Regions from separate parts of the Cytobacillus sp. C11.1 genome, predicted to be linked through region 1. Evidence: a T-box and tRNA genes for the amino acid it is inferred to sense, from the RefSeq annotation. Region 1 holds a T-box; the other regions hold tRNA genes.
The links. The T-box of region 1 lies ahead of argS (arginine--tRNA ligase). A T-box ahead of a tRNA ligase gene usually reads a tRNA of that ligase, here a tRNA-Arg.
Positions count from the first base shown of each region.

Region 1 (10,098 bases):
CTTTTTTCTAAAAGATTGATAAATAAGGTTGGTTGATGGAGCGCAAGGTGCGAGACTCCTGCGGGAGAAGTGGGACAGGTGAGACCCCACAGGCGCTGCGCGCCGAGGAGGCTCACCGCCCACCCCGCGGAAAGCGAGCATCCTGGAGTGGAAATCAACCTCTCCGCAATACTTGTTTAAAAAGCAACAAAGTTTGCGAAAACAGCCAAAAGGAAATAGACAGCCAAAAAGGCTGCCTTATGCTTTGTCTAATGATTTTCTGTATTTATATTGGTTCAGCTGAAAGCGAATATAACATCCAACGCAAAATCCAAGAATGGCAATAGATGCGGATAAAGCAACCATAGCTGTAAATGCATATCCGGCGAACGTCCAACCCAGCAGGTAACTTATTAAGCCAAGTGCCAGGCAAGTAACGGCAATAACTTGATTAAACTGCTGCTGTTCCCAATCTTCCGGTATATATTCGGATGGCTTCTTTTTTAAAAAGAGCTTTGCTATACGCATAATAGGATTGAAACCAAACAATAATCCCATTATGCCTGCGACCAGCGGAATGGCTAGAATCCAAATCTGAGCAGAAAGCCATGAGGCTATAACACTCAATACAATGGACCACTGATTGGTTCTGACTAGAGGACGGGGGATGGAAGAAGGCTTAGTTGCCAAATTATTTTCCGACCTTTCTTATTGGTTTTATTGGTATTAGTATTGTACTTAATTTTTTTGATTTTGTGAAGGGTAAAGGCAGAAAAATAAAAGTGAAGCACGTCCTTTTGGACGTGCTTCACTTGGCATGATTTATGGTTTCATCGGCCCATTGTTTTCATCCATGCGATTATTGCGTGGATTTAATGGATCATTAGCCGGATTTCTGGTCGGATCCGGGCTTGATGGATTAATCGGTTTATCTACGTTAGTAGGGGCAGAGGCAGTGCTGCCTGGTTTCTTCTCAGGCATTGCTTCTTTCATCACACTTTTTGTATCTGCATCTTTATTAATGGTTGTCTCTTCAATTTTACGATCAAGCTTTTGAAGGTACTTGGCAGCAAAATCTTTTCCGCCAAGGCCAAATGATAGGCCGAAGGCAAGTGCCAATGCGCCAAGTGTTAGAATAAAGGCAGCATTGACAATGGAGGCTGCAAGACCAAGCTGGTCAAGTGCCATAAAGATGGAGATGGCGACTATGGCTGCTTGCGCAACGTTTGCCAGGAACTTATAATGCGGTCCTTGAAGCACTGTGCTAAGCAGCTTTTTCACAAGGCTGCCGAGCCATAAGCCGACTCCAAGAATAACGAGAGCCGCAATGACATGAGGCAGGTAAGCAATAACGCCAGTTGCAAGTGTCACTAAGAAATCAAGACCAAGTATATTAAGGGCCTGAACAACAAACAAGAGGACAATAATGACTTCAGCAATATAGCCGATAACCTGGGAGAAGGTCAAACCGCTGCCTGTTGCAGCAGATTTGTTTAATCCCATTCCAGAGAAGTAAGAATCAAATCCGATGCGTTCTAATAGGCTGGAAACAAACTTTCGGATCCATTTTCCGATCCATACACCAATCAGCACAAAGAAAATGGCTACGGCGATATTCGGCAGCATGGTCAGAACGTCATTCAGCATCGCAATGGCTGGCCCGGAGATGCCTTCAATATCCAATTGTTCTAACGCAGCGATTACTGTTGGGATTAAAATTAGTACGAAAACAACTGTACCAATTACAGAAGCAAGGCTTGTCCCTTCAAATAAACGAGTTAAGCCAAGTTTTTTCGTTAATTTCTCAGTTCCGATTGCCTGCAGGAAATTCGTTACGATATCTCGCACAATTTTTGCAACAAACCATCCTACTAATAAAATAAGGGCTGCTGCCAAAAGCTTAGGCAAGAATGCCAGGATACTTTCCAGCATGCCGGTGAACGGTCCAGCGATGCCATTCAGGTTTAATGCACTCAATACAGCTGGCAGGAAAATAAGCAAAACAAGATAAAAAACAATTTTTGCAACCTTATCGATTACACTGGAAGGCTGCTCCTTATTGTCGGTTAAATTCCATTTATCCAATTTTTCATGAACTTTTAGCGTTTTTCCGCCTTTTCTAATTAAGAAGCTGAGACCGGAAGCTATAAGCCATGCAAATAAGAGAATAAGAGCTGCTTTTAAAATGCTGGGAACTGCAGCCATGATAGAGGAGAACATGCCCACTAGTGGAGTTGCGATAATATCCAGATCAAGAATATTGAAGAATAAGATGAACACGAATACTAGCAGAAGGTAGTAAATGATCTTACTGATAATTTTCTCGGATGAATATTTTCTGTTTGCTTTATCGGGGAATACCTTGTCATCCAGGCTGGTTTTACGAAGTCCTTTTAAAACGGCCTTTTCTATGGCTTTTGCGATAACCCATCCAATTAATAAAACTAAAAGTGCTAATAATAAATCAGGCAGCTTGGCCAAAAGGTAATCAAACCCGCCCCAATACCGATTATTGTCCAAAATTGTTCACTCCTTAAAGAAATTGTATTTTTGCATACTTTCATATACCCAATCCTTTTTGGAGTAAACAGAGTGAATGCTTAATTAGGATTTAAATAGACTCTTCAGATGGACTTATATATAGAAAAAAGGCTTTGGACAAGTCCAAAACCTATGTATAAATCGTTTTTTCGCGAAAATTGCCATATAAACGCAAAACCCATTATAGCCCCTAATAGAGCCTCTTCTCATAGCTTTCCAAAAGGGCGTTTTCAATTTTTTCACTGTCAAGACCAGGCAGGTTGACATGGTCAGCAAGGATTTGCGAGGGTTTAGGCAAATCTTGTTTATCCAGCCAATGGCCTTGGTCCCAAAGCTTAGATCGCTTAAAGGCTTTTGCGCAGTGAATATAGCATTCTTCCACTTCAACAGCTATTCCCAGAATTGGATTCTTTCCATAGGCTGCCATTTGTTCTAAAATTTCCGAATCTCTAATAATTCTTGCATGGCCATTGATTCGTAGTGTTTCCTCAAGTCCGGGAATTGCAAAAAGCAGTCCAACATGCGGGTTGGAAAGGATGTTGAGCAATGAATCCATCCTTTTATTGCCGGGGCGTTCAGGTATAACGATAGTATGATCATCTAGAATATGTACAAAGCCAGGGGCATCACCGCGCGGGGAAGTATCACATCTGCCCGCACTATCAGCGGTTGAGAGAAATAATATCGGAGACTTTCCAATAAACTTTCGGCAATGATGATCGAGTTTATGTATGATTTTATTGGCTGCTGTCCTGCTGGGGGTGCCAAGCAATAAACGGAGCTCTTCCTCAGAATCAATTACTTTTTTAAAAACTGTATCTAGCAAAAAAATCCCTCCTCATTCGTTTATCAATTCAAGAAAAAGGAGGGTTTCCCCTCCTTATGTGCTATAACGATTCTTTGAAACTTTTTTAAAAGAAAACTGTGGAACGCTGATTCCGATCAGGATTAGGACAATTCCGAAGGTCTGTGCTTCCGTGATTCTTTCTCCAAGCAGAAGCATGGCAGCAGCAACAGCGGCTGGAAGTTCCGCAGAGCCAACGATAGTGGCGAGTCCAGAGTCTATGTGTGGAGAGCCGATCGCAAAGAAAATAATCGGGAAAATGGCGCCGAATAAAGCCATCAGCAGTCCGAATTTCCATAAACCTTGCAGTTGTATGCCGCCGCTGATTAAAATGTGTCCGGAAACTGCTGCAACCAGAAGAAGGCCTCCAAGGGTAATAAAGATGCTTCGCTGGATACCAGGAATTCCTTTTCCAACCTTGCCGCTTGCGAAAATAAACAATGCAAAGGTAATAGCAGATAGGAGTCCGTAAATTAATCCGTCAGCCTTAATGGGAGCGGAGCCGCCGGCAGTAAGATTGCTTGCAAACACTGTACCAATAATCAGCAAGAACGAAGAAATAAGTTTTGCTTTGCTTGGTTTCTTTTTTTCATAAAGTGCTTCTATTAGTATTCCAATCCAGGTGAATTGGAATAACAGAACAACAGCGATAGAAGCAGGATTCCGGTCAAGGCTCAGCCCATATAGAATTCCCGTTAAACTTAATGAAGCTCCCGTAATTAACAAAGCTGCTGTTTGTTTAAAGGTAACTTTCGTTTTCTTAATAAAAGGGAATGAAAGCAATAGCAAAAGGAGCCCAAATAAATATTGGCTGCCTGTCAGCTCGTGAACAGTATGGCCTGCCTGAAGACCAAGCTTAACAATGGATGCCAAGATACCATAACTGCATGCGCCAAGAAAAATGAATAAAGAATACTTTAAATTTGCCATTATGGAAACTCCTTTCTAAGTTGTATGAACTAATCAGGTCAATCATAACATCTCATAGCAGCTGTTGGGGAAAAATAATTACGCCCTTATAAGATCATAAAGGTATTCTTTTCTGAACATAAATAAAGAGCCAGTGATTCTTTTCACTGACTCTTTTTCTATATTAAGTTACTCTCCTAAGTAGGCGTTTAGCATCCAAATGTGAGTATCAAGTTTTTCAATCAGCCCGATTGCAAAATCTGCAGTTACTTGGTCTTCGTGGTCTTCAGAGGCTTGAGCTAATGAAATTAGTTGTTCTTTTAAATGTTTGTAATCTGAAGCCAGATTGGCAACCATGTCTTCTGCTTTACTTTCGCCATTTGACTCTACCAGGGTAGCTACACTTAAATATTCCTTCAGAGTTGCTGCAGGTGTGCCGCCAATAGCCAGCAGTCGCTCAGCTGCTTCATCTACAACCTCAGCTGCTTCATTATATAATTCCTCAAATTTTTCATGCAGTGTAAAGAAGAATGGCCCTTTTACAAACCAGTGATAACGATGCAATTTAGTATAAAGAACACTCCAGTTTGCAATTTGAACATTTAATGCTGAATATAATTTTTCCATTTAAATATTCCCCTTTGGTTAGCTTGTAACTTCATTATAACAAATATTTAATTAAAATCAATATTAATTTATAATAATTATAAATAAGGTTTTTATAGGGGAAATGTTCAAAGAAAAAGCCCGGTTTTAAACCGGGATAGATTTACACTGTTTTATTTCTTTTTTTAATAACAAGGTAAATAACATAAACAACAAGGATAATTAGTCCGCCGATAAGCGTTAGCATTGTAAAGTTTTCTTCAATAAACGACTTTGCCTGGGCCCCCAGCACCATAATGATGGCTGCTTCTAAAAAGAAACGGGCTCCTCTGCCGATGATGGACCAGATGACTAAGACTCTCAAACGAATATTTGATATTCCGGCAAAAATGGTAAAGACTTTATAAGGTATCGGAGTAAATGCGGAGATTAAAATCGCCATCGCGCCATACTTCGTGAAATAGTCTTCAACCTTCTGGATTCTTTCTTCAGAGATGATGTATCTTAAAACAGGGCGGCCAAGTTTTTTTCCGATAAACCAGCCAAGAATGGCGCCAAGTACGGAGGCGACTGTGGTAATAAATGCGTACCAGAGCACACTATCCGGGTTGGAAACCCCCATTGGAATCAGCAGTACATCAGGTGGAATTGGAAAGAAAGAAGAATCGGCAAAAGAGACGAAAAACAAGCCAAAGACGCCATACTCCATGAGCCATTCTTCAATTGCATGAATCATTTCAGACATTTATTTTATTCTCCTTTATAGCTTTCATAATCACACATGTGAAGTATACCACTTTTCGGGTCAGCCCGTCATGCAGGAATGGATTGTTAAGGGTTTGGGATATTTATCCCGTTCGAAAATCTGCAAATACTGGTGATCGATTCTTATAAACCCTGCTGAGTATGGTAAAGTGATATAGTATCATCGAAAAGTACATACTTTTATAAGTGAGGCTTTCTTATGGAATATCTTTTATTCATTCTTCTAGGGGCACTGATAAGTGTGCTCTCAGGTTTCTTTGGGGTAGGCGGAGGATTTATTTTGACCCCCACTTTAATGCTATTTGGATTTTCTCCTATAGAAGCAATTACAACAAGTTTGCTATTTTCAATCGGAACCTCGATTTCCGGCATTACCGCTCATATCAAGATGAAGAATATTTTGCTGAAGCAAGGCCTTATTCTCGGCTTAAGCGGAATGGCTGCAACACAGGCAGCTCGGCCTTTTGTGTTTTTTCTGGAAGAAAGAGGCTGGGATGAGTGGGCAGTCCCCATGTTCTATATCGTCCTGCTGTCTTACTTTGCTCTTACCATGCTGAAAAGAGGCAGGAAGTCTAAATCTGGCGCAGAGAACAGGAGTGGAAAATCTCCTTCCATTATAAAGATGGTTTTAATCGGCTTTTTTGCTGGTTTTGTTTCAACCACACTGGGGGTTGGCGGGGGCTTTATTATGGTGCCTCTATCGGTCGCATTCTTGGGATTATTGCCTAAAAAAGCAGTGGGCACCAGCTTATTTGCCATTTTATTAATCGTTACAGCAGGTTTTCTCTCTTATGCATCCACAATTTCCATTGATTATTGGATTGGCATTTCTTTAGTGGCAGGCGGTCTGGTCGGATCACAACTCGGGGCAAAACTTACTTCCTACTTTGAGAACGAGGAAATAACATATATGCTTGGTGCTCTTTATATGGCAACCGTTGCCAGTGTTATTCTTAAATTAGTAAATCTGAACTATTCTGGTCTTGTTTTAATGGCTATATTTGTCGGCGGCTTTTTAGTAAGAAGCCTGGTTAAAGTGAAGCTGGCAAAGTCCCGTTATAAAGAGAGAAAGGAGAGTCCGTAACGGCCTCTCCTTTTACATTTGTTCAGGCACCTTCATACCCAGAGTTTGCATGCCTTCCGAGAGAACAATCGTGACAGCCTTTACGAGTGCTAGCCTTCCTTTGATGTCTGTATCCTTCTCCAGTATTCTTACGTGCCCGTAATATTTATTAAATGCCTGGGCCACATCAATTAAATATTTTGCCAGGACAGATGGAGAATGGTGAAGGTAGGCTTTCTTAAGTTTGTCAGGATATTGATAGAGAAGCTTTATGATTTCCCAGCTATATGAATCAGAGAGGCCTTTTTCAGATGAATGGCCATCATCTTCCGCTTTGCGGAGCAGGGAATAGGCACGAGCATTGGTGTATTGCAGATAGGGGCCGGTTTCGCCTTCGAATGTCAGCATATCTTCAAGTGAGAATTCAATATTATTCATTCGATCATTTTTCAAATCATGGAAAAGGATGGCGCCAATTCCTACGGCTTCGGCGATATCTTTTTTATTTTCTAAATGCGGATTCTTGTCTTCTATATTTTGCTTTGCGAGTAGAACAGCTTCATTGAGAACTTCCTCGAGAAGAATAACCCGGCCTTTACGGGTGGACATCTTTTTGCCATCCTTCATATAAAGGCCGAATGGGACGTGTACCATATTGTCTGCCCATTCGTAGCCCATTGTTTTGATGACACTTTTGACCTGGCGGAAATGGATGCCTTGTTCCTGTCCTACAATGTATAAGGACTGATCAAAGTGGTATTTCTTTTTTCTGTAAAAAGCTGCAGCGAGGTCACGTGTTGCATATAAGGTTGCCCCGTCGGACTTTTTGATCAGGCAAGGAGGGAGGTCCTGATCAGGAAGTTGAACTACTTCGGCTCCGTCGGACATAACAAGCAGATTCTTGGCGCTTAACTCCTCTATAATAGCTTCCATTTTGTCGTTATAAAAAGCTTCGCCGTTATAGGAATCAAAATGGATGCCAAGCATGTCGTAAATGCGCTGGAACTCTTTTAATGATTCTTCTCTAAACCAGCCCCAGAGGCTGGCAGCTTCTTCATTGCCATTCTCCAGCTCCTTGAACCAATAGCGGGCTTCATTTTCTAATTCAGGGTTCTCTTCGACTTCATTATGAAACCGAATATATAAGCTTAGCAATTCCTGAATTGGATTTCTTTTTACCTTATCTGGGATTCCCCGCTTTTTATAAGCGGTTATCAATTTACCGAACTGAGTGCCCCAGTCTCCTAAATGGTTGATCCTAATAGTCTTGTAACCGCATTTTTCAGCAAGATTGCCGAGTGCATTTCCAATGACCGTCGAACGTAAGTGCCCCATGGAGAAAGGCTTTGCAATGTTTGGCGATGAAAAATCGAGCACCACTGTTTTTCCGGCTCCGATTGTAAGCTTCCCATACTCTTTTTCTTCTTTGAGAATTCTATCCATTATGATTTTCCCGGCATCTGCTTTTGAAAAAAAGACATTAATATAAGGTCCGGATGATTCCGCTTTTTCAATGAGCGGTGCCTTAATCTGGCTGGCGAGGTCAACTGCTATAGCGGCCGGCGATTTCCTGAATGCTTTGGCAAACGTAAAGCAAGGAAATGCCAGATCGCCATGCTCATGGTTTTTTGGAATTTCGATTAAGTCAGCAATCTCTTCTTCTGATGTTTGCCCATCCAATACAGATATCAATTGAGCAGTGAAAATTTCTTTAAAGTTCAACATAATAACACCTCCCTGAAAATAAAAAAGCCCGTCTCTAAAATAGAGACGAGCTTGAATTACCCGCGGTACCACTCTGATTGTCCATTCTACTTTGATTGGACCTCTTTAAAGAATCTGTTAACGGGAGTCTTGACCCGGCAAAGCCTACTTAGGTTTCAGCTCTGCATCTCCGAAGTGCGCTTCGCAAAAGAACTTCCAACAGGCTTGCACCATCCCTGTCTCGCTTAAGGAAGGGGGTCTTTGCTACTCTCTTCATCATGGACGCTAAATATATTAATGCTATTATACTCTGCTGGAATTATTTTGCAACAAAATTTGAATCTGTCGAAAACAAATAGGTTTTATGGTGATAGTGCATGCTGAAAATTAGCCCCATTGCCAGCATGTTTCCCATTAATGAACTGCCTCCATAGCTGATAAATGGAAGCGGAATGCCGGTGATCGGCAGAACCTGGATGGTCATGCCAATGTTTTGAAAAACATGGAAGGTAATCATGCTAATGACTCCAACGCAAATATAGGTATTGAATGGATCGGTTGTTTCCAGCGCTGTTTTTGTTAAATGATAGATTAGAAGAAAGAATAGGCTTATGACAACACTTGCTCCAAAAAAGCCGTACTCTTCTCCGATTACGCTGAAAATAAAATCAGTATGGGCGTCAGGAACATATACCTGCCTGTCGGTAAAGCCTTTTCCGGAGGTCAGGCCAGAACCGATTGCCAGCATAGAGTTATAGAGCTGCATTCCCGCTCCTTGTTTATGATTTACAGGATCAAGCCAGGAGTAGATTCTGCTAAACTGGTAGGGATCTACCCCCAGGTATTTCTCCAGAATCTCCGGTGCCTGTATAACAAGATAGAGAATGGTGCCGGCAAAGGCTCCAAGAAAGCCATAGATCGGAACAAGGATTTTCCACGATATTCCCGAAACCAGAATAGTCCCTGTTAAAATAGCGACAATAACAAGGGCTGTGCCGAGGTCTTCTATGATAATTAATCCTAATGGGAGTGATGTTACTGCTCCAAGCTTAATTAGGAGAAATAAGTCTGAACCAAGTGTCTTGCTCAAATATTTCTGATGATGGTCAGCTATGATTTTGCTTAAAGAAATAATCAAAAAGACTTTCACAAATTCGGAGGGCTGAATGGAACCTAGCCCGGGAACTACATACCAAAGAGTTGCCCCTTTACGCTCGGGTGCAATGCTTTCAGGTGCAACAAACAACCCTAATAATAATAGGATTCCAAAACCGTATAAGAACCAGGTAAGTTTCCTGATTTGTTCACTATCAAAATACATTACAACTGCGACTATAATGATTCCAATTACATAATTTACGATTTGCTTTATCACAAAGTTGCCAGCATATTGCTCAGAGGATTGCCCGCTATATATAGCGATACAGCTTATTAAAAAAAATAGAAGCAATAGAAAGCATAGCGTCCAATCAATTCGATCTGAAAATCTTTTAGTTTGATCCATTCATACACACCTGGTTTCTTTACCTATTTACATTTTTATCCTAACAAAGAAAAATACCCCTTACAATGGCTGTTTGGATGTAGTTTCATTTGTTGTTCTATATCTTTAGACGAATTGAAGCTTGAGATAGTTTCTTGCAGTTCCATAAATTAAGTACTTTGTTGATTAGAACTGTGTTGTTTG
Region 1 covers NZ_CM176935.1:669,015-679,112, reverse strand. The annotation lists gene AC3ZVC_RS03435 (DUF4395 domain-containing protein) at 238-669, opposite strand; gene AC3ZVC_RS03430 (mechanosensitive ion channel) at 802-2,499, opposite strand; gene AC3ZVC_RS03425 (pyridoxamine 5'-phosphate oxidase family protein) at 2,711-3,352, opposite strand; gene AC3ZVC_RS03420 (EamA family transporter) at 3,401-4,294, opposite strand; gene AC3ZVC_RS03415 (Dps family protein) at 4,463-4,900, opposite strand; gene AC3ZVC_RS03410 (YqaA family protein) at 5,043-5,624, opposite strand; gene AC3ZVC_RS03405 (sulfite exporter TauE/SafE family protein) at 5,844-6,728, shown strand; gene argS (arginine--tRNA ligase) at 6,741-8,429, opposite strand; T-box leader at 8,471-8,700, opposite strand; gene AC3ZVC_RS03395 (FtsW/RodA/SpoVE family cell cycle protein) at 8,731-9,915, opposite strand.

Region 2 (10,098 bases), 1.1 Mb from region 1:
TAACAATAGTAAAGATTACTGGTGATGGTTTTAAATCCTTTGATGAAGGGCAACGCGTAAAATTTGATATTCTAAAAGGACAACGTGGCCCTCAAGCAGAAAACGTTTCTAAAATTTAATTAATCTCCTACCCCTTTGTAAATATGAACTCTGATCATAGGGGGGGACCAAGCATAATCACCGCTTTGTACTTGAGTATACTTTTGTCATTTCCTTTTACTTCAATGTTTTCCCCGAATAATGGGACGAGGGGACAGGTCCCTTGTCCCATGAGACTACTTGTCCAATACTCTATCCCTAGCAACTTTTCTCGAACGAGTAAGTTGCCATCTAGAAGAACAAAGGAACCACCCACTCTCCACAAGAAAATACTATAAAAAGGTCCCGTATTAATAGATCCAATAGTAGCTTTTTCTTGTTCCTGTTAAAGGAGATATTATTGATGACCCAGATTTTGATGCAAGATTTCATAATGGATATGAGGTTGTAAGATTGGGATGGCTGCGGCGATCCCTTTTTTATTGCGCTAACGAAGCAGAATAGTTGAAAAACAAAAGTACATAAATATTACAAACAAATAAGACGGGTGAAAGGAATTTAAATAATAGGAGTTCTTATAGGAGAATATGCCTTTTGTGTATAAATATAAGATGAAGGGAGGGATAAATTTATGTATGAGGCAAAAGGTTTTCAAAGTACAGACTTCGCAGAACTTATTCGGTAGTTAATGATTTTCTTGGCTCATTAGAGGAAGGAAAGCTGATAGATGTTAAATACAATGCTGTTCCTCTTGCTGTAAGCATGCACACAGAATATGGAGTGAATCCTGATACAAAATATACGGCAAAGATTATCATAAAGAGATAGTGAGCTCAATGGATTTTTCTGCATCTTGACATTTCTTACAAAAAATGTTATGATTAAAAAGAATTATTTTTGTTCGGTGTAAAGGATTTGTAACTTTTCATCTTGATGATCACTGAGAGCAGGGATAGTATTACATTGTGTGTGTTTACACGCTAGGAGGCAATACAAATGGAAAATGGTAATGTAAAATGGTTTAATGGCGAAAAAGGCTTCGGATTCATCGAACGTGAAGGTGGAGACGATGTATTCGTTCATTTCTCAGCGATTCAAGGCGAAGGTTACAAAACTTTAGAAGAAGGTCAAGCAGTGACTTTTGATGTGGAGCAAGGTCAACGTGGACCTCAAGCTTCAAACGTACGTAAAGCTTCTTAATTTTACAAAACAGGGAAGGCAGGCTCTTTTATGGGAGTCTGCTTTTCTTTTTTCTGTGAAACAAAGAACCCCCACTCGTAAAGGAGTAGGGGAATAAAGATTGTGATGAATTGCACTTAAAGTAACGGGTGAATAAGAAATCAAAATGAGCACAAGTAATAGATGTTGAAGAATTGTTGACGAAAACGGTCAACAACGGTCCGTTTTAAATCTAAAGGAACAATCTTCATTCCTTCTGAAGCCTTGATATGTAAGGGATTTTCCATAATAACTTTATTGCTTCCGTGACTGTTTGCCACTTTGACAGGGTAGAGGTCGCTGGTTCGAACCCAGTCGGAATCAGGTGTCACCACTAATTATAAATGTGCTCAAACAAGTCGGAATAGCGGTAAAAATCACTAATAAAAATCATTCCGACCCCAATCCGACCCCAAACTTGGAATTCTAAGGTTAATGACTAAACAAATTGAATAAAATAAAAAGCGCGAAGCCCTTGATATACATGGGGTTCGCGCTTTTCTTTAGTGACGTCCCAGGCGAGATTCGAACTCACGACCTACAGCTTAGGAGGCTGTCGCTCTATCCAGCTGAGCTACTGAGACATGGTAGTATCTTCTATTCCTGTTTTTCTTTTGTCAGTTGTTTCAAGGACGTGCATGGCTCGGAACAAAGCTGCATCGGAGGTAACTCCGCAATGTTTTAGCCTAGTTGAGCTGGTGGAAGGATCAAATGAACTTATCTGACACATTTACTTATTATAATGCCTTAATCAGTTTTGGTCAATGGGTATGCAAAAAGAAAGAATCGGCCACTTTATAATGGCCGATTCGTTTTTAGTTTGTGAGCTTTTTACGATAAAATCGGGCATATGCTCTTGTTCTATCTTTCAGCTTCTTAAGCTGAGAGGTCTTAAGTTCAATTATGGGCTGAGCAAATGATGTAATCAGCTTGCTTGATAGAAGTAGAGTAAGCAATAACGAAATACCTGCGAGCAGCAGGAAGGTTTCCGGTTTGTTAAAGTAGTTTTGTACATCGCTTTCCCTGAATACACGGACAAAGAAACCGTGCAGCAGGTAGACATAAAGTGTATTCTTCCCCAGGTTTGTAAAGAAGTACTGTTTCTGGGGAACGATTGAGTAAAAGCTAAATACCATGATTAAGCTAAGGATATAGAATCCCAGTCTGGTAAATACAGCTCCAATAGAAGCTGCGCCCATTTCTGTATATGGCTTTGACCCAAGGAGCCATTTATAATCAATATCCGGATAAAAGTAGAATCCGGTAAAGACAACTGCAAATACAAATAAGGCACTAATTCTGAACTTTGGTTTAATCAGGGCATAGAAGTGCTCTTTCTTTAAATAATACCCTAGTAAAAATAATGGAAAGAAAACAAAAGTCCTTGATAAACTTAAATAGTTTGAGATCCAGTCGGCATAACCGACAGCAAGGCCAATCAGCAGAGCGGCTGTCAATGAATAAACTGCTTTATGCTTGGCAAAGAAAAGGAGCATAATGTTCCAGCAGAACATGCTGATCAGAAACCATAATGACCAATGCGGGTTGAACGGATCCATCTCAAACGTTCCTTTATTATATAAAAAGTAATAGAAAACTGAATAAATTACCTGAAATATGATATACGGCAAAATTAACTTTTTTGCAATCTTCTTTATATATCCTTTTTTATAGAATCCTTTTGCAAAAAAACCTGAAACTAATATAAATGCCGGCATATGAAAGGTGTAAATGACCTTATATAAGGTGTAAATCGTTTCATTATCCTCAATAAAAGAGCGGAGCAAATGTCCGAATACGACAAAGAAAATTAAAATAAACTTAGCATTGTCGAAATAATAATCACGTTGTTTCATAAATCCTCCTCTATTAAAGACCCCCAAAAAACTCTCTATTTCTTTACCCACTTTAACATGAAGTAAACTGCTTTTCTCGTGTAAAAAGAAGGTGAAGTTTACAAATAAAGTAAATTAGAAACCGCTTATCCAAACTGTTATATCACAATATGTATTCTGTTATATAATTGTGAAAGCGGATTCGGCTCATATATTATAACGTTTCCTTTGAATTTCTCAATTCTGTTTCAAATTTTTTCTGTGAAATATAACATTTGTCACAGATAAATGGAAATAGTTCTTTTAGAATTGCCTTAGGGGATAACTTTACGGTGTTTTAAAACCGTTTACCATATGAGGGAGGGAGAACATGTCAATCTTACCTAAAGCAAATGAATTAGGATTTTATGAAATAAGGCTGGAGTCGATTGGCGGCCTTGGTGCCAATCTTGCAGGTAAAATGCTCGGGGAGGCTGGTGTTTTGGGGCTTGGACTGAATGGGTCCAACTTTTCATCTTACGGCTCTGAAAAAAAAGGCTCACCTGTAAAAGCATTTGTGAGATTTTGCGAAGGTGATACAGAAATACGGGCACACAGCCCAATTGAGCAGCCTCACGTCATCGGCGTTTTCCACGAAGCATTATATAAAATGGTGAATGTTGTCAGCGGTATGGAGCCTGACGGTATTCTGCTTGTTAATTCGGCCAGAGAGTTTGATGATATTAAAGAAGATTTGAAACTGGAATATGGAACACTTGCCATTGTGGATGCCCTGCAGATTGCAGTAGAAGAAAAAACAAAAGTAAATACTGCAATGCTCGGAGCACTTTTTAGAATTTGCGATTTCCTTGATCCGGAGTCAATGAAAATGGTTATCCGCAAAACATTTGAGAAAAAATATCCGCACCTTGTGGAGCCCAATATCCGTACCTTCGAAAGAGGATTTAATGAAGTGAAGTTCAAAACCTATGAAGCTCCTGATCATGCTGAGGGGAAAGAGTTTCATAGAACAGCACCTCAGCTGGGCTTTGAAACCCAGGAAATCGGTGGAGTGATCACTGCACAGGCAAATAGTATTCTGAAAGATCTAAGCGGTTCTAGGCAGGGGTTTCTGCCGCAATTTGAGCAGGAGCAATGCATCAACTGTGCAGCCTGCGATACAGTTTGCCCGGACTTTTGCTTTGTATGGCAGGAGGGGGAAGACAAAAAAGGCAGGAAGCAAATGTTCCTGCAGGGTATCGACTATCAGTACTGTAAAGGCTGCCTGAAATGTGTTGAGGCTTGCCCGACAAGTGCTCTTAGTGAAATGCGGGAAACGATAGGATTTGCGGATGCCCATAGGGTAAAGCAAAACTTTCCTTATGCAGCAGGGGGGATTTTGTAATGGCAATTTTAGAAGACAACCTGAAAACAATGAAGGCAGCTGAACAGTTGACTACTTTCGAATCGGGAAATGAAATGGCTGCGATGGCAGCAGCACAGATCAATTATCACATTATGGGCTATTTTCCAATCACTCCTTCAACTGAAGTTGCACAATACCTTGATCAGATGAAGGCAAGAGGGGAACATGATATTAAACTGATTCCCGCAGATGGCGAGCATGGCTCTGCAGGTATTTGCTATGGAGCTGCAGCCACAGGTGCACGTGTATTTAATGCGACCAGTGCCAATGGTTTAATGTATATGCTTGAACAGCTTCCCGTTCAGGCAGGAACCCGCTTTCCAATGGTCATGAACCTTGTAACCCGTTCAATCAGCGGTCCATTGGACATTAGAGGGGATCATTCCGATTTGTATTTCGCACTGAATGCGGGCTGGGTTATTTTAACGGCCAAAACCCCTCAGGCGGTGTATGATATGAACATTTTGGCGCTTAAGATTGCTGAGCATTCAAAAGTTCGCCTGCCTGTAATTGTTGCTTATGATGGCTTTTTCACCTCCCATCAAAAAAGGAAAGTAAAGTATTTTAAAGACCGCAAAATTGTACAGAAGTTTGTAGGTGAATGCCCGACAGATTATAACTTTGCCAGAGATCCTAAAAAGCCAGTTACAATCGGTGCCCACATGAATGGGGACGATTTAATCAACAATCATTACCAGCAGTCAGAAGCAATGTATGCGGCTGGTGAAGTGTTTAAAGAAGCGGCCGAAGAATATGCCAAACTATCCGGCCGGGACTACCCTGTACTCGATTTATATGGGATGGAGGATGCAGAGGTTGCACTATTCCTGCTAAATTCAGCTGCAGAAACAGCAAAAGATACGGTTGACAATCTGCGCAGGCAAGGTATTAAAGCAGGCGTGATCAGCCCTAATATTATCCGTCCATTCCCTTCAGCGGAAATCCGCAAGGCTTTAAAGAATGTAAAAGCCCTTTTGATTGGGGAGCGTGCAGATTCATATGGCGGCCATGGACCAAATCTTACACACGAAGTAAAATCAGCATTGCAGGAAGATCCTGAGAATCAAACTATTGTGTTAAGCAGAGTCTTTGGCCTTGGCGGAAAGGATTTTTATGCTGATGATGCAGAGGCGTTTTTCTCAGCAGCAATGGAGGCCAAAGAACAGGGCTATGCCGAGAAAGCATTTGATTATTATGGCCATATTCCCGGCAAGAAAGAGCAAATGCTGCTGCCAGTAATCACTCCGCAGCATGGAGAAGTATATAATACTGGATTGATTAAAACGGAAAAAGACCCTGAAACCAATAAATTGAAAGTTAAAATACCGCCCCTTCGTGCGCTTGCTTCAAAACCGAAGCGAATTGCTTCAGGGCATGGAGCTTGCCCAGGGTGTGGAATTTTTACAGGATTGGAATTGTTCTTTAAAGGGATTGAAGGGGATATAGTTGTCTTGTTCCAAACGGGATGTGCTTATGTAACAACTACATCTTATCCTTATTCCTCCCATAAGCAAACGATGATTCATAATCTCTTTCAAAATGGGGCAGCTACCTTATCTGGCACACTGGAAGCCTTTATGGAATTAAAAGAACGCGGTGAAATTGATGTTTCAGATGATGCCACATTTGTGATGGTAACCGGAGATGGAGGCATGGATATTGGTATGGGCTCTGCAATTGGCACGGCTCTTCGCAATCATAAACTGATCATGCTTGAATACGATAACGAAGGCTATATGAATACTGGTTCGCAATTGTCCTATTCAACACCTAAGGGCCATATGACAAGTACGAGCAATGTAGGCCGCACTCAAAAAGGCAAGAGCTTCCACCATAAGGATACAGCACAAATTATGGCGTCCACGAATATTCCATATGTTTTTACCGGCAGCGAAGCATTTCCGCAGGATTTAATCAAAAAGGCTGCAAAGGCGCAATGGTACGCTCAGAATGTCGGTACAGTGTACGGGAAGATATTGATAACCTGCCCGCTTAATTGGAAGTCAGAAGAACGATATGGTGAAAAAATCCTGGAAGCTGCTGTCAACTCCTGCTTCTTCCCTCTTTATGAAGTAGAGGATGGGGTAACAACCATAACTTATAATCCAGAGGATAAAAATAAACGAGTTGAGTTGTCTGAGTGGCTAAATTATATGGGCAAAACAAAGCATTTATTGAAAGAAGAAAACAAAATGCTTCTCAATGAACTTGAAGAAGAAATTGAATATAGATGGAAAAAAATTAAAGCCAAGCATGAGCATCCAGCACTTTAAAATCCAAAGCAAAGTACCGCGTGTACTTTGCTTTTTTTATCCTATAAATCTCTTTAATGGAAAAATAATCTACAAATGTATTTTTTAATCTATTATAATGATGTAATAAGATAGTAAAAAAGAAATGCACAACAAGGATGTTGATAGTGCTAAAGGTGTGCATCCGGTTTAATCATAAGGAGGATATAGGATGAAAGGGGTAAAAAAGTTTAAAAGAACAAAAAAAGCAAAGGCAGGCAATTTGCATGCAACACAGAATAAAGCAACACTATTAGATAAATTGGCCAACATAAGATGGTGGAAAAGGCTCAAGCTTGGCCAGAAATATGGTGTGGCCCTATTTTTAACAATTGGGCTTTTTACTGCATCTACCATACTTACTTTTTTTCTGTTGACGATCGTGAATACAAAAATGGATACAGTGAAGGATTCAGGAGAAAAAGCGATTATGATTACTGAATCTGCAGTGATTTTTCATCATAAAGGCAGTACAATCGGAAATTACATTATCGACTCCAATCCGAAGCACTTAAAAACATTTGACCAGTTGACAGAGGACTTTAATACATTAAAAAAAGAAATCACCCCTGCCCTTACTGCAAAAAAAACAAAAGAGCTGTTTAAACAAATTGACGAAAATGATCAAAAAATAGCCAGCTTATTCCATGATGTTATTGAGCCTAAAGTGAAGCTTCAGCATGTAAGAGAATACAGGCTTGCAAAGCTGCAGGCAGATAACTTTATTTCAGAGACTGTAGAAAAATTAAATACACTAAGCAGCATGCTGAAGGAGGACCAAAGAAAAGCTGTTTCTTCAGCCGAGTCAGGACTGGTTTTAACCCTAATTGTCCTTGGGATCTCGATCATTATTTCTGGCGTCCTTGGGATTGTGAGTATCTTAATCATCGGGCGTATTATTACAAGAAACTTAAACCAGATTGTCCATGTTTCCAATGAAATAGCAGCAGGAAATCTGAATGCAAAATCAGTCGAGTATGATGGAGATGATGAAGTAGCAGAGCTTAGCCGTGCCATTAACTCCATGAAAGAAAAACTCCAGAAAATGATTCAGGAAATAAATTCAGTTTCTGGCCATGTAACAGAAAGAAGCGGAGAGCTCAATATTGCTGCAAATGAAGTAAAAGCTGCCAGCCAGCAGGTTGCTTCAACCATGCAGGAGCTATCAGGGGGAGCAGAGGACCAGGCAAGCTCAGCTACACGCTTATCAGCTATGATGGAAGAGTATATGCACAAAGTGGAGGAAGCAGCAAAGAGCGGGTTTGAAATTAAGAGTGCTTCCAACGAGGTGATGTCACTCACTGATAGTGGGGATAAACTTATGAAAGAATCCCAGCAGCAAATGGGCTTGATTAATAAAATTATGAAAACATCCGTTGATAAGGTTAATGGGCTGGATGAACAGACAAAGCGAATATCCAAGCTCGTTAAGGTTATTAAGGAAATTGCCGACCAAACCAATCTTCTGGCATTAAATGCGGCGATAGAGGCAGCGAGGGCCGGGGAACATGGAAGAGGTTTTGCGGTAGTAGCAGATGAAGTAAGAAAGCTGGCGGAGCAAGTATCATTTTCAGTTTCTGATATTACAAATATTGTGGATGGAATTCAAATCGAGTCCAATAGTGTAGTGGCATCCTTGCAATCCGGCTATATACAGGTCGAAAAGGGAACAGAACAAATCCAATTAACGGTAGAAACCTTCCAGAAGATTTATGAAGCGGTTAATTTAATGTCAAATAATATTAATGATATTTCAAACAGCCTCGAACACGTTTCAGAAGGTTCTTCACATATGAATCAATCAATTGGGAGTATAGCAGCAGTTTCCGAAGAGTCAGCAGCAGGCATTGAACAGACTAGTGCTTCGATGGCCCAGACCAACCATTCAATGGAGGAAATATCCGACAATGCCCAGTCTTTATCGGAACTAGCCGAACAATTAAACAGTATGATTGCTAAATTTAAGCTCTAGCATATGGCATACCTCGAAAGGTATGCCTTTTTACTTATGGGGTTATAAAGAAACTCAATAGATACTATGGCTCATTCAGTATAAACATGCAGTTTTCACTTCTATTTAAAGGGTTTTCGTCAAATTTTGTAGAAATATCTATTAATCGGATATCCCAATAGGAGGAAATAGAGTGGTTATTATGAATCAGGAGATCAAGCAGCTCTATGCCAAGATTGAGTCACTGGAAAAGGAAAATAAAGCGTTGGCTGAACGTATTGGGGATGATGCCCCAAGTAAAAATATATTTGGCTGTTCAAAGGACGGAATCCTAATTTTTGACCATACAGACAAAATAATTGATGCAAATCCTTCGTTCTGCGAGATCATAAACATTAATAAAACTGAATTAATTGGGAGACAACTGTCGGAAATTGTCCCATTGAATAAACACTTTAAACTTGACAAACAGAGGGATCTTTTAAAAGTAAAGGACAGTGTAAGAGGACTTCTTCCGATACATAGCGGCAATAAAATCGTGGAATTTGATTTTACGACCAGTAAGCTTAAAAAGAGCGGGCATTATATGTGTGTGTTAAGAGATGTTACCGAAAAACGGCTTCTGGAAAAGAAGGTAAAAAAAAATGAAGAGCTGTATACAGACCTTTTTATCGAGGCCTTGGATGGCATCATTTTTTGGAGAGGCAGCGGGAATATCATTGATGCCAATGAAGCGGCATGCAGGATTTTTGAATGCACCCACGATGAGCTGCTTCAGAAACAGGTGGATGATTTTGTATACGAGAAAAATGAAAGGTATAAGCGTATAGTCAAAGAATTGTTTAACAAGGGCGGCATCCGGGATGAACTCTTTTTTCTCATGCCAAACGGCCAAATAAAATCGCTGGAATTCACTGTTAAATTAAATTCTGTTGAAGGCTACCATATGACTATTTTCAGGAATGTAAGTGAACGCCACCGAATGGAAAAGGAATTGCGTGAAAGTGAGCTAAAGTTTCGCCGCATTTTTGAGGGAGCCCTGGAAGGCATTCTCCTCTGGAATGATCAATTTCAAATTGTGGATATTAATCAATCAGGCCAAAGAATGCTGCAGATGTCAAAAGATGAACTCATTGGAGTTTCATTACACAGTATCTTGAATGATTGCAATATTACAGATGATGAGCTGAACCAGCAGATTAGTAGCATCCAAAACGTTGGGCAGTCGGATGGCAGCCTCTCTATTACCTTAAAATCTGGCAGAAAAAAACACTTTGAGTTTTCAAACAAGCATAACGTTTTTTCAAACTTAAGCATGACGACATTTAAAGACATAACAGAGAAGCTGGAGATGGAAGA
Region 2 covers NZ_CM176935.1:4,530,638-4,540,735, reverse strand. The annotation lists gene AC3ZVC_RS22445 (cold shock domain-containing protein) at 1-119, shown strand, start outside; partial or broken gene AC3ZVC_RS22440 (sporulation protein Cse60) at 751-867, shown strand; gene AC3ZVC_RS22435 (cold-shock protein) at 1,036-1,239, shown strand; tRNA gene AC3ZVC_RS22430 (tRNA-Arg) at 1,768-1,841, opposite strand; gene AC3ZVC_RS22425 (acyltransferase family protein) at 2,073-3,113, opposite strand; gene AC3ZVC_RS22420 (2-oxoacid:acceptor oxidoreductase family protein) at 3,463-4,476, shown strand; gene AC3ZVC_RS22415 (thiamine pyrophosphate-dependent enzyme) at 4,476-6,770, shown strand; gene AC3ZVC_RS22410 (methyl-accepting chemotaxis protein) at 6,961-8,760, shown strand; gene AC3ZVC_RS22405 (PAS domain-containing sensor histidine kinase) at 8,933-10,098, shown strand, end outside.
Region 2: it encodes a tRNA-Arg, which carries the amino acid that the T-box ahead of argS (arginine--tRNA ligase) is inferred to sense. The anticodon was not compared.

Region 3 (10,098 bases), 1.3 Mb from region 1:
CCCATAGTACCCAGACCGCCTGAGGTTACCCATCTGTCTGCTTTATTAAAGCGGTAATACTGGGCTGCCCACATTTGATGCTGTCCTACGTCTGTTACCACAATCGCATCTCCTCCAGTTTTGGAATGGAGCATTTCCATAACCTTTTGAGGCTTTAAACCTGCTGTTTCTTTCTCGTAGAAGTAAGGATATTCGTCCTGCCATTGCTGGATGGTTTCGATCCATTCTTTATGTGCTGGAGGTTTGCCATCCTGCTGGATCAGCTGCTCAAGGGCTTCTTTTGCATCTGCTACAATCGGGATGGAGGTTGGAACGTTTTTTCCGATTTCTGCAGGGTCGATATCAATATGGGCAACTGTTGCATTAGGTGCAAAATGATTTAGATTTCCTGTCAGCCTGTCATCAAACCGCGCACCAATATTTATCAGCAAATCACACTCTGTCAATCCCATATTGGCTGCATAGCAGCCGTGCATTCCTGCCATTCCGATGAACAGCGGATGATTAGCCGGGAATCCTCCAAGCCCTAGCAATGTATGGATAACCGGAATCTGCTGCTGCTCTGCGTACTCTTTTAACTCCCCGGAAGCCCTTGCATGCAGAACTCCCGCTCCTGCCAAAATCACAGGCTTTTTTGCTCTGCTAACTGCTTCTGTTAATTTGCGGATCTGCAAATAATTAGGCTTTAATGTTGGCTGGTACCCCGGTAAATTAACTTCCTGGTCATCTGGCGGCTCTGCTGCAGATGCTGCGATATCTTTAGGAACATCAATGAGTACCGGTCCAGGTCTTCCAGTTGAAGCTATATAAAAGGCTTCTTTTACTACTCTCGGTATATCTTCGATGCTGCGGATCTGATAGTTATATTTTGTGATAGGGGTTGTTATCCCGAGGATGTCCGCCTCCTGAAAGGCATCCGATCCAATAACGCCTGTTGCCACCTGGCCTGTAAAAACAATAAGAGGAAGTGAATCCATCATTGCATCCGCAAGTCCGGTTACAATATTTGTAGCTCCCGGTCCTGACGTGGCAATCACAACACCCGGCTTTCCTGAGATTCGGGCATATCCTTCGGCTGCATGAATTCCTCCCTGCTCATGGCGGGGTAAAACATGAAGAATTTTTGAATCATACAGCTTGTCGTAAATTGGAAGAACAGCTCCTCCCGGATAACCAAAAATCACTTCAACATTTTCTTTCTCCAAGGCTCTTAATAACAGATCTGCACCGGTAACCGATTCGGTCTCCGTTTTGGTTTCTGTTAAGGCAGCTTCCTGCAACATTTGTTGATAACCTCCTCTTGTTTTTTAATCCAATATAAAAAGCCCTTCCACCCCATACAAACCTATTGATTATAGGCTTAAGGGATGAAAAGGCTTTGATAACCTGTTCCACGGTACCACCCTGATTCACGCTTTAATGCGTGCACTCATGGATAGCAAAATTGCTATCCGTTTTGATAACGGGTGAAGCACACCCGGCAGCCCCTACTCGATGATCATCTTTCAGGCCTGCGCTCCGAGGTGAGTTCATTTTATGAGGGCATTGCCGGTTTTCAGCAGCTCCGGCTCTCTGTGAACGCCTTGTCATAAAACTACTTATCCTCTTCCACGCTTTTCCTATTTGTTTAAGTTATTTTTCAGCTTACGTGCGGAGCTGCCAGCGAGATTACCTTAATCCCTTCTGCTACAACCCGCTCCCTGAATTTCTCCAGGAGATTTTTTGTGTAACTTCCCGGAATGCCGTCACCTATTGTCCGGCCATCCACTTTTACAACTGCGATGACTTCCGCGGCAGTGCCGGTTAAGAAAACCTCATCAGCTGTGTACACATCATGCCTTGTAAAGGGTTCTTCCTTCACTTCATATCCAAGCTCTCTTGCTATATCGATAACAGCGTTTCTTGTGATTCCTTCCAATGCTCCGATATAACCAGGAGGAGTGTAGAATACCCCGTCCTTTATAATAAATACATTATCTGCCGAGCCTTCCGCTACATAGCCTTGATCATTTAGCATTAATGCTTCATTCACATTGGCAAGGCGTGCTTCAATTTTGACAAGAATATTATTCAAATAGTTCAGGGATTTTACTTTTGGGCTTAAAACATCGGGTCTGTTTCGCCGGGTTGCAACTGTTACAATTTCCAATCCTGTTTCGTAAAGATGTTTAGGGAAAATGGCCAAAGGCTCTACAATGATAACAACGTTGGCGCTCCTGCAGTTGTTTGGATCCAGACCAAGATCGCCGACTCCTCTTGACACCACTATTCGAATATAAGCACTTTCATGCTGGTTTCGTTCAACCGTTTTTACCACCAGGTCAGTGAACTCTTCTTGTGTATACGGAATGTTAAGCATAATTGACTTTGCTGATCGATACAGGCGATCCATATGCTCTTTCATTCTAAAAATATTTCCGCTGTAAACCCTGATACCTTCAAAAACTCCATCGCCATAAAGAAAACCATGGTCATAAACAGAAATTTTCGCGTTTTCTTTTGTGACGAATTCTCCGTTTAAAAAGATCCACTGTTCAGGCACGAAAAACACCTCTCACTAAATACAAATAATTTAACACTTTAAACCGCTGAATTTTTAGCTTAAAAAAATCTGCAATTTTCTTTACAGAATATTTTAATTTTGCTTCTGCGATTCTGTTTAATTCAGGTTTTGATTTCTTATATTGAGGACTATCTTACGCCCATTTTGAACAGTCGTCAACACCCTTTTTATGAATTATTTGATAATTTAGATTAATAGGTTTAGCTGTATCCGCTTACAATGTTGATATATTCACATTCCATGAGAAAAAAATTTTTTAAAAAATTTTATAATCAGCAGGGATCCCAGATAATTTTGCAGGAGGAGAGCTAGAGGATTTTTAGGGCACAAAAAAACTCACCAAAATGGTGAGTAAAATTCGGTAAGATATGTAGTGTTGCTAGGTGTGTAAATGGCGTCCCAGGAGAGATTCGAACTCCCGACCGACGGCTTAGAAGGCCGTTGCTCTATCCTGCTGAGCTACTGGGACATATAATATAATAATTACTGTCTCTTTTGGAGAAAGATTATCTCAAAGACAAGTTTTATTATATTAGACAAACAATCCGAAGTCAATACTTTTATTGAATTTTTTTGTGTTTGAGGGAAGCCTTGCTCCCCTCAGTTATTATAATCAAGTTATTCCTTTTTTGCCAGTGAAAATTTTTGAGAAAGACCGGGCATTTTCCCCGTGGCTAAATCATAAACCTCAAGGGTAATATCTCTTTGCTTAGTCTCCAGGATTATATATGTTTTTTCTCTTCTTCCCCTTGGCAGCCTGATACTTCCAGGATTAATAAATAAAGTGTTATCCACCATTTCAGCTCCCAGATAATGCGAATGACCAAAACATACAATATCCGCTTCCATTTCACGTGCGCGGTAGGAGAGATTCATTAGTGTAGACTTTACAGAATACCTATGGCCATGTGTAACAAACAGGCGCAGCCCTTCAACTTCTTCAAAACGATCTTCCGGGAATCCTGTCTCAAAGTCACAATTTCCTCTTACTGCAGAGTACCCTTTAATAGATTCGTCATCAGCTTGCAGTTCCGAATCTCCGCAATGAATCAAAAGATCCATCCCAGCATGCTTGTCACGGATTTGCTTCAGTTCGGAAGTTAGGCCATGGCTGTCGCTCAGAATAAGTATTTTCATGCTTTTTCATTTCCAGAAAGAAAAGCAGGGAGAAGCTCTTCAAGCTTTTTTAGCGCCTTTGCTCGATGACTGATTTGGCTTTTATCTTCAGGCTTTAGCTCTGCCATTGCTTTTCCTTTCTCCTCCGCAAAGAAGATAGGATCATAGCCAAACCCATGAGTGCCTCTTTTATCTCTTAAGATAGAGCCTTCGCAGGTCCCTGCAACTGTTAATGTTTCTTTTCCAGGTGCAGCAATTGCCAGCGCGCAGTAAAATCTCGCCTGGCGGCTGTTATCGGGTGTGTTCTCCATCTCCTTCAAAACTTTGTCCATGTTTTTCTGGTCGTTTTTCTCTTCACCCGCATAACGCGCAGAAAAAATGCCAGGCCTGCCTTCCAGCGCGTCTATCATCAGTCCTGAATCATCAGCAATGACCATTCTTCTGAACGCATTGGAAACAGTTTCTGCTTTTAAAATGGCATTCTCTTCAAAGGTGGTGCCGGTTTCTTCTACATCTTGAAAGTCATGATAGTCCAATAAAGTTTTGACCTCATAGCCAAGAGGCTTGAACATCCGCTCAAACTCCCTTGCTTTGCCTGTATTTTTAGTAGCGATTATAACTTCTTGCATCCTACGCCTTCCCCTCCAGCTTTTCTCTTTTGTTAATAATGCTTGTTGTGATTTTCTCTCCAAGTACAGCCTTTTGGTGTTCAAACAGCTCCGAGATGCCCCCCTGGGCAGCATTTAATAATTCCTGAAGCTGTGAATAAGAAAATGTCGCCTCTTCCCCTGTACCCTGAAGCTCTACAAATTCTCCGTTTCCTGTCATGACCACATTCATGTCCACCTGTGCTGAAGAGTCCTCAATATAATTCAAGTCTACTACAGCCTGCTTATTATCGAGAATACCCACACTTGTAGCAGCAAGAAAATCATTTACCGGGTATTGGGGAAGCTTTTTATTGGTGTAAAGCTTGTCCATTGCCTGTGCCATTGCAATGAATGCACCTGTAATAGATGCTGTCCGTGTGCCTCCGTCGGCCTGTATGACGTCACAATCCAGCCAGACTGTTCTTTCTCCAAGTGCCTCCAAATCGACAACAGCACGAAGGGCACGGCCGATCAGGCGCTGGATTTCCATTGTTCTTCCGGAAATTTTGCCTTTTGCCGCTTCTCTGATATTTCTCTGTTCTGTAGCTCTTGGCAGCATCGAATATTCAGCTGTTATCCAGCCTTTTCCCTGGCCCCTCATAAATGGCGGCACTCTCTCATCGATACTAGCTGTACAAATCACCTTTGTATCTCCTACTGTAATTAGGACAGAGCCCTCGGGATGCTTTAAGTATTCTGTTTCAATATGTATAGGCCTGAGCTGCATTGGTTCACGTCCATCTGCACGCAAAGCTGATTCCCCCTTTAATATCCATTGGATATCCATTGATTCGTTTTAAACAGGAAAGCTTCCCTTTTCTGCATAAAAAGTATGTAATCTTTGAAGGGATCTGCAATTTAAATTCGCAGTCCGTTTTTCTGCAACAAAGAAGAGGCGGCAATAAATGCCTACCTCTTTTTCCTGTTACTTTATAGTATAACAAAATCCGCCTTTTTAAAAACTTCCTGTATTCACATTTTCAGGACGTGTTACTGGCTCCGTTAACTTTTCCCCGTTCTCATTCACAATTTCTGCTTTTCCATCAACTGTGACAGCAACGCTCTCGATCCCTTTTTGTTCAGTTAAAGAGAGGACAAGGGCATTCAACAGATGCTGGGAGATCATTTTTTCTTCAAAACTGCTAAACACGTTTTCGTTAAAGTTAAGAGTGACTTTTCCATCCTCCACTTTTGGATCTTCAAGCAGCTGAACATCCGGCAGGAAGTCTGTTACCAGATTGGAAGCATAGTTTGGCCCTTTAACCAATTCGTTTACAACAGCTTCGACTTTGTTTTCCATTTTATTGCTTACACGTTTTGTGACAGGAACATAATAATAGTTTTCTTCATCCCCGCCAAGGTAGTACACTGTAACCGGTTTTGTATTGGTTATATCAACTACTTCTGTCGTGTCCATGTTAATTCCATTGGCTCTGCTTAATGATGCAGCAATCGGCGTTCCATTTACAGGCATTTCTTTTAATTCATGCCCATTCAAGGTAAGCTTTACTTTATCAATGGCATCAAATTGCGTAAGCGTCCAAGTAACAGATTGAAGAATCTTCATTTCATCTTCTGGAGCGTATTCCTGAAACTCCTTGGAGAAGTCCACAGTAGCAACTTTATCCTTAATATTGACTGAAACCTTTGTATCAGCTGGAAGGACTGCTCTGAAGTCATTAGGAAGCAGGTCGGTTACAGGGCCGTTTTCTACCAAGTATTCCAAAGCCTGTGTAGCAACTGAATTTGTTTTCGGAAGCTCTAGCGTCTGTGGGACAACATAACCATTTTTATCAATTAAATAAAGCTCTGTTTGAAGATTTGCTACCACACCATCTTCGTTCTCTGCTGTTTCCATTTCTGTGCCGTTTGTTTCTTCAGCTACCTTTTCTCCTTCATCAGAATATGTCACTTCTTTTGGCGGATCTACTTTTTCCTTTCCCTGGCTTCCAAATAATCCGCAGCCTGATAATAAAACTGATGAAACGAGAACAGCTGAAACTATAGTCGATTTTTTATTTATAGACATATTTAATCCCCCCTGAGACAGTTTGTACTACATGTATACGAGCCTATCTGTAATTTAGACCGCCTTTCGGGAGAAAAGTGTTAATAGATTTTTGACAAATTTGGACAAACCGCTTGATTCGGGCATCGATAACTGCCCATCTCTACTTTAATTTCAACCTCGGAATCTTCAATTTTTACGAACTGAGCAGGCTCAGGTTCCTCCTTTCACGGTTTAGCCAAAAATTAATTATAGGGAAAACCCAAACTGTAAAAATAGCAGCCAAACAAAAAGAAGCCCCAAATTAGAGCTTCTCTCCCTTTTGCTATTTTTGTTCCTGCAGCTCGTTCTTAACCAGCACAGCTTTTATTTTAAAATAATCGATTTCTTCAGGAAGTTCTTCCTTAATCGGCTTAAGCTTGTCCCTTCCGACTTTCTCCACCGCTTCCATGATCAGCTTTTCTTCTGTACCATCAAAAATTTCAGACCATATAACTGTATTGCCTTCTTTTATGGACCGGAGTATATGTTCCTGGATCGTTATCAGTGAAAAGTTTCGCTTTTTGGCTATTTCGCTAATTGGTACTCCATCCTTATAAAATTCAAATGAAATCAGGTAACTGGGGCGGTCATCCAGAGGCTCCTCAATCTCTGCCGATTTTTCGGACTTAACAGGGACAGACTTAATATTATGTTCCTCAACAAAGCTTTTAATTTCGTCGATAAAGTACTCACCATACTTATCAAACTTCATTTGCCCAACGCCTTTAATGTTTAGCATCATTTCCTCGTTAATAGGGAAGCAGCTGCTCATTTCTTTCAATGTAGTATCGGCAAACACAACATATGGCGGGACTTTTTCCTCGTCTGCAAGCTTTTTTCTTAAATTGCGTAAAACTGAGAATAGTTCATCATTTTCTTCTGTTTCCTTCATAAGATCAGGCTCTTTTATTTTCATAGCGATTTTTTCCTGTCCCTTTAAAACCGGAACCGCATTTGCTGAAAGCTTTACAGTTGGAAACTTTCCGTCCGTTAAAGCTAAAAAGCCTTCAGCAAGCAGGTAATTCATAATGTCTGCAATCTCTTTTTCCTTACGGTTTTTTAATAACCCGAATGTGGATAGCTGATTAAAGTTCATTTCGCGGATTCTTTTATTATGGGATCCTCTTAAAACCTGAGCGGTTAATGTAATCCCGAACCTCTCTCCCATCCGTTTAATGCACGAAAATATCATTAAAGCTTCCTGTGTAATATCTATGCTTTTACGTTCATCCAAACAGCTGCTGCATTTTCCGCAGCTGAACGATTCTGCATTCTCATCAAAGTATTCAATGATATAAGACTGAAGGCATTTTTCTGTATGGCAATAATTCACCATTTCCTTTAATTTGCTGTATTCCTGCTCCATTTTGTGACGATCCAAATTGCTTTCTTCTATTAGGAACTTTTGGAGTTGAATATCCTGCGGAGCAAACAGCAAATAGCACATGCTCTCCTCTCCGTCTCTTCCCGCTCTCCCTGCTTCCTGATAATAGGCTTCAATATTGCGGGGCAGATTATAGTGGATAACATATCTGACATTGGATTTGTCAATCCCCATCCCAAACGCATTTGTAGCAATCATGATTTCCGCTTCATCATAAACAAACGCATCTTGGGCTTTTTTTCGATCTTCTTCCTTTAAACCGGCATGGTATTTCGCAACAGAATAGCTCTTTCCTTTTAAAAATTGATGAAGCTGGTCTGTTTCCCTGCGGCTGGAAGTATAGATGATGCCCGCTTCATTTTTGTGTTTTTCAAGGCATTGAATAATAAAATCTCTTTTATTAACACCCTTCATTACTTGAAAAGCCAGGTTTTCCCGTGCAAAACCGGTAAGAAAAGTATCTTCCTCGCCAATATTTAATAGTCTTCGAATATCATCCGCCACATCACGTGTCGCGGTTGCTGTCAATGCAGCGACCACAGGTTTCTGATTCAGGCTGCCAAGCTGGCTGACAACAGAACGGTAGCTTGGCCTGAAATCATGGCCCCATTGCGAAATGCAATGGGCCTCATCAAAAACAATTTCACTTATAGGCACTTCATTTAACAGCTCTAAAAACGCATGTGAATCGAACCGTTCCGGCGCGACATAAACAAGCTTATATTCGCCATGACGTATTCCAGCCATTATGTTTTGGTACTCATCAGCAGACAATGAACTGTTGATATAAGCAGCAGGGATTCCAGCAGTCAATAGGGCATCTACCTGATCTTTCATTAAAGAGATTAACGGAGAAATGACGATGGCCGTTCCGGGGAGTACAAGAGCGGGAATTTGGAAACAGATTGACTTTCCGCCTCCTGTCGGAAGAATTCCTAGGGTATTGGTTTGTCCAATAATATTTTGGATTATCTCCTTTTGTCCTGGCCGGAATGAGGTATATCCAAAATACTCATTCAAATAGTTTTCAGCTTGTGCCAGCAAATCGATCACCAACTCAATTAATTTTTTGTATTTCACATTTCATGATACCAAAGCTTTCTTTGGATTGTAACCTTAAAGAGAATCGAAAAACACCTTCTGTAATAAATCGATCAGAAGGTGTTTGCAAGGACTTTGTTAAAGCGTAATTTTTTCTGCTTTATTCACAGGTATTTTAAGCCATTTGGATGCAATTTTTGAAAAAATCGCAGTGGATCCTGTTGTAAAAAATTTATATTCGGGTTCTTCAAGGATTTCCTTCAGTAATCCGTGATGATGGAGAATGGTACTTGCTTCCCTTGCGGTTTCTTCACCAGAACTAATTACCTTTACGTCTCTTCCCATAACATTTTTAATAATCGGCTCTAAAAGAGGATAATGTGTACATCCAAGAATAAGCGTATCCATTCCTCTGCCTTTTAAGGGGTATAGTGTTTCAGCCACTATTTTTTTAGCAACAGGCCCTTCATATTCCCCGCTTTCAACAAGCGGAACAAACTTTGGACATGCGAGACTGTGAACGATCGATTTGCTGTTAATTTGAATCAAGGCTTTTTCATAGGCTCCGCTCTTGACCGTACCTTCCGTTCCGATAACACCGATTGTATTGTTTTGCGTTACTTTAATTGCCGATCTTGCACCAGGAAAAATAACACCAATAACAGGGATGGACAGTTCCCGGCGAATTTCCTCGAGCGCTACTGCTGTAGCTGTATTGCATGCGATTACAAGCATCTTAATATTTTTTCCTAATAAAAATTGAGTCATTTGCCATGTAAAAGCTTTAACCTCATCTCCACTGCGGGGGCCGTAGGGACAGCGGGCCGTGTCACCGAGGTAAACAATATCTTCATTTGGCAGCTGCCGCATAATTTCTTTCGCGACAGTTAAGCCTCCAACTCCGGAGTCAATAATTCCTATAGGTTCTTTCAAACGTACCGCCTCATTCTATGCGCATATCTTGATGTAACTTCATTAAGTTATCTTTAAGGAACAATACCTCTTCGTTTGTGAAGTCCTTTAGAACTTCTTTCAAGTATTCCTGCCTCTTCTTAATAACCTCTTCAATAATCCGTTCGCCTTCTTCCAACAGTTGGATACGGACTACTCTCCTATCGTTTGGATCTTTGACTCTTTTTACCAGATTGTTCTTTTCCATGCGGTCAACCAGGTCTGTTGTCGTGCTGCAGGCAAGGTACATTTTATTTGAGAGCTCGCCTATTGTCATATCGCCTTCTTCAAAAAGCCATTGCAAGGCTACGAATTGCGGCGGTGTGATTGTAAAATCACTTAA
Region 3 covers NZ_CM176935.1:2,014,885-2,024,982, reverse strand. The annotation lists gene ilvB (acetolactate synthase large subunit) at 1-1,283, opposite strand, end outside; T-box leader at 1,361-1,620, opposite strand; gene ilvE (branched-chain-amino-acid transaminase) at 1,640-2,542, opposite strand; tRNA gene AC3ZVC_RS09980 (tRNA-Arg) at 2,956-3,032, opposite strand; gene AC3ZVC_RS09975 (metallophosphoesterase) at 3,182-3,700, opposite strand; gene AC3ZVC_RS09970 (XTP/dITP diphosphatase) at 3,697-4,308, opposite strand; gene rph (ribonuclease PH) at 4,310-5,080, opposite strand; gene AC3ZVC_RS09960 (GerMN domain-containing protein) at 5,285-6,358, opposite strand; gene recQ (DNA helicase RecQ) at 6,663-8,807, opposite strand; gene racE (glutamate racemase) at 8,943-9,737, opposite strand; gene AC3ZVC_RS09945 (MarR family winged helix-turn-helix transcriptional regulator) at 9,748-10,098, opposite strand, start outside.
Region 3: it encodes a tRNA-Arg, which carries the amino acid that the T-box ahead of argS (arginine--tRNA ligase) is inferred to sense. The anticodon was not compared.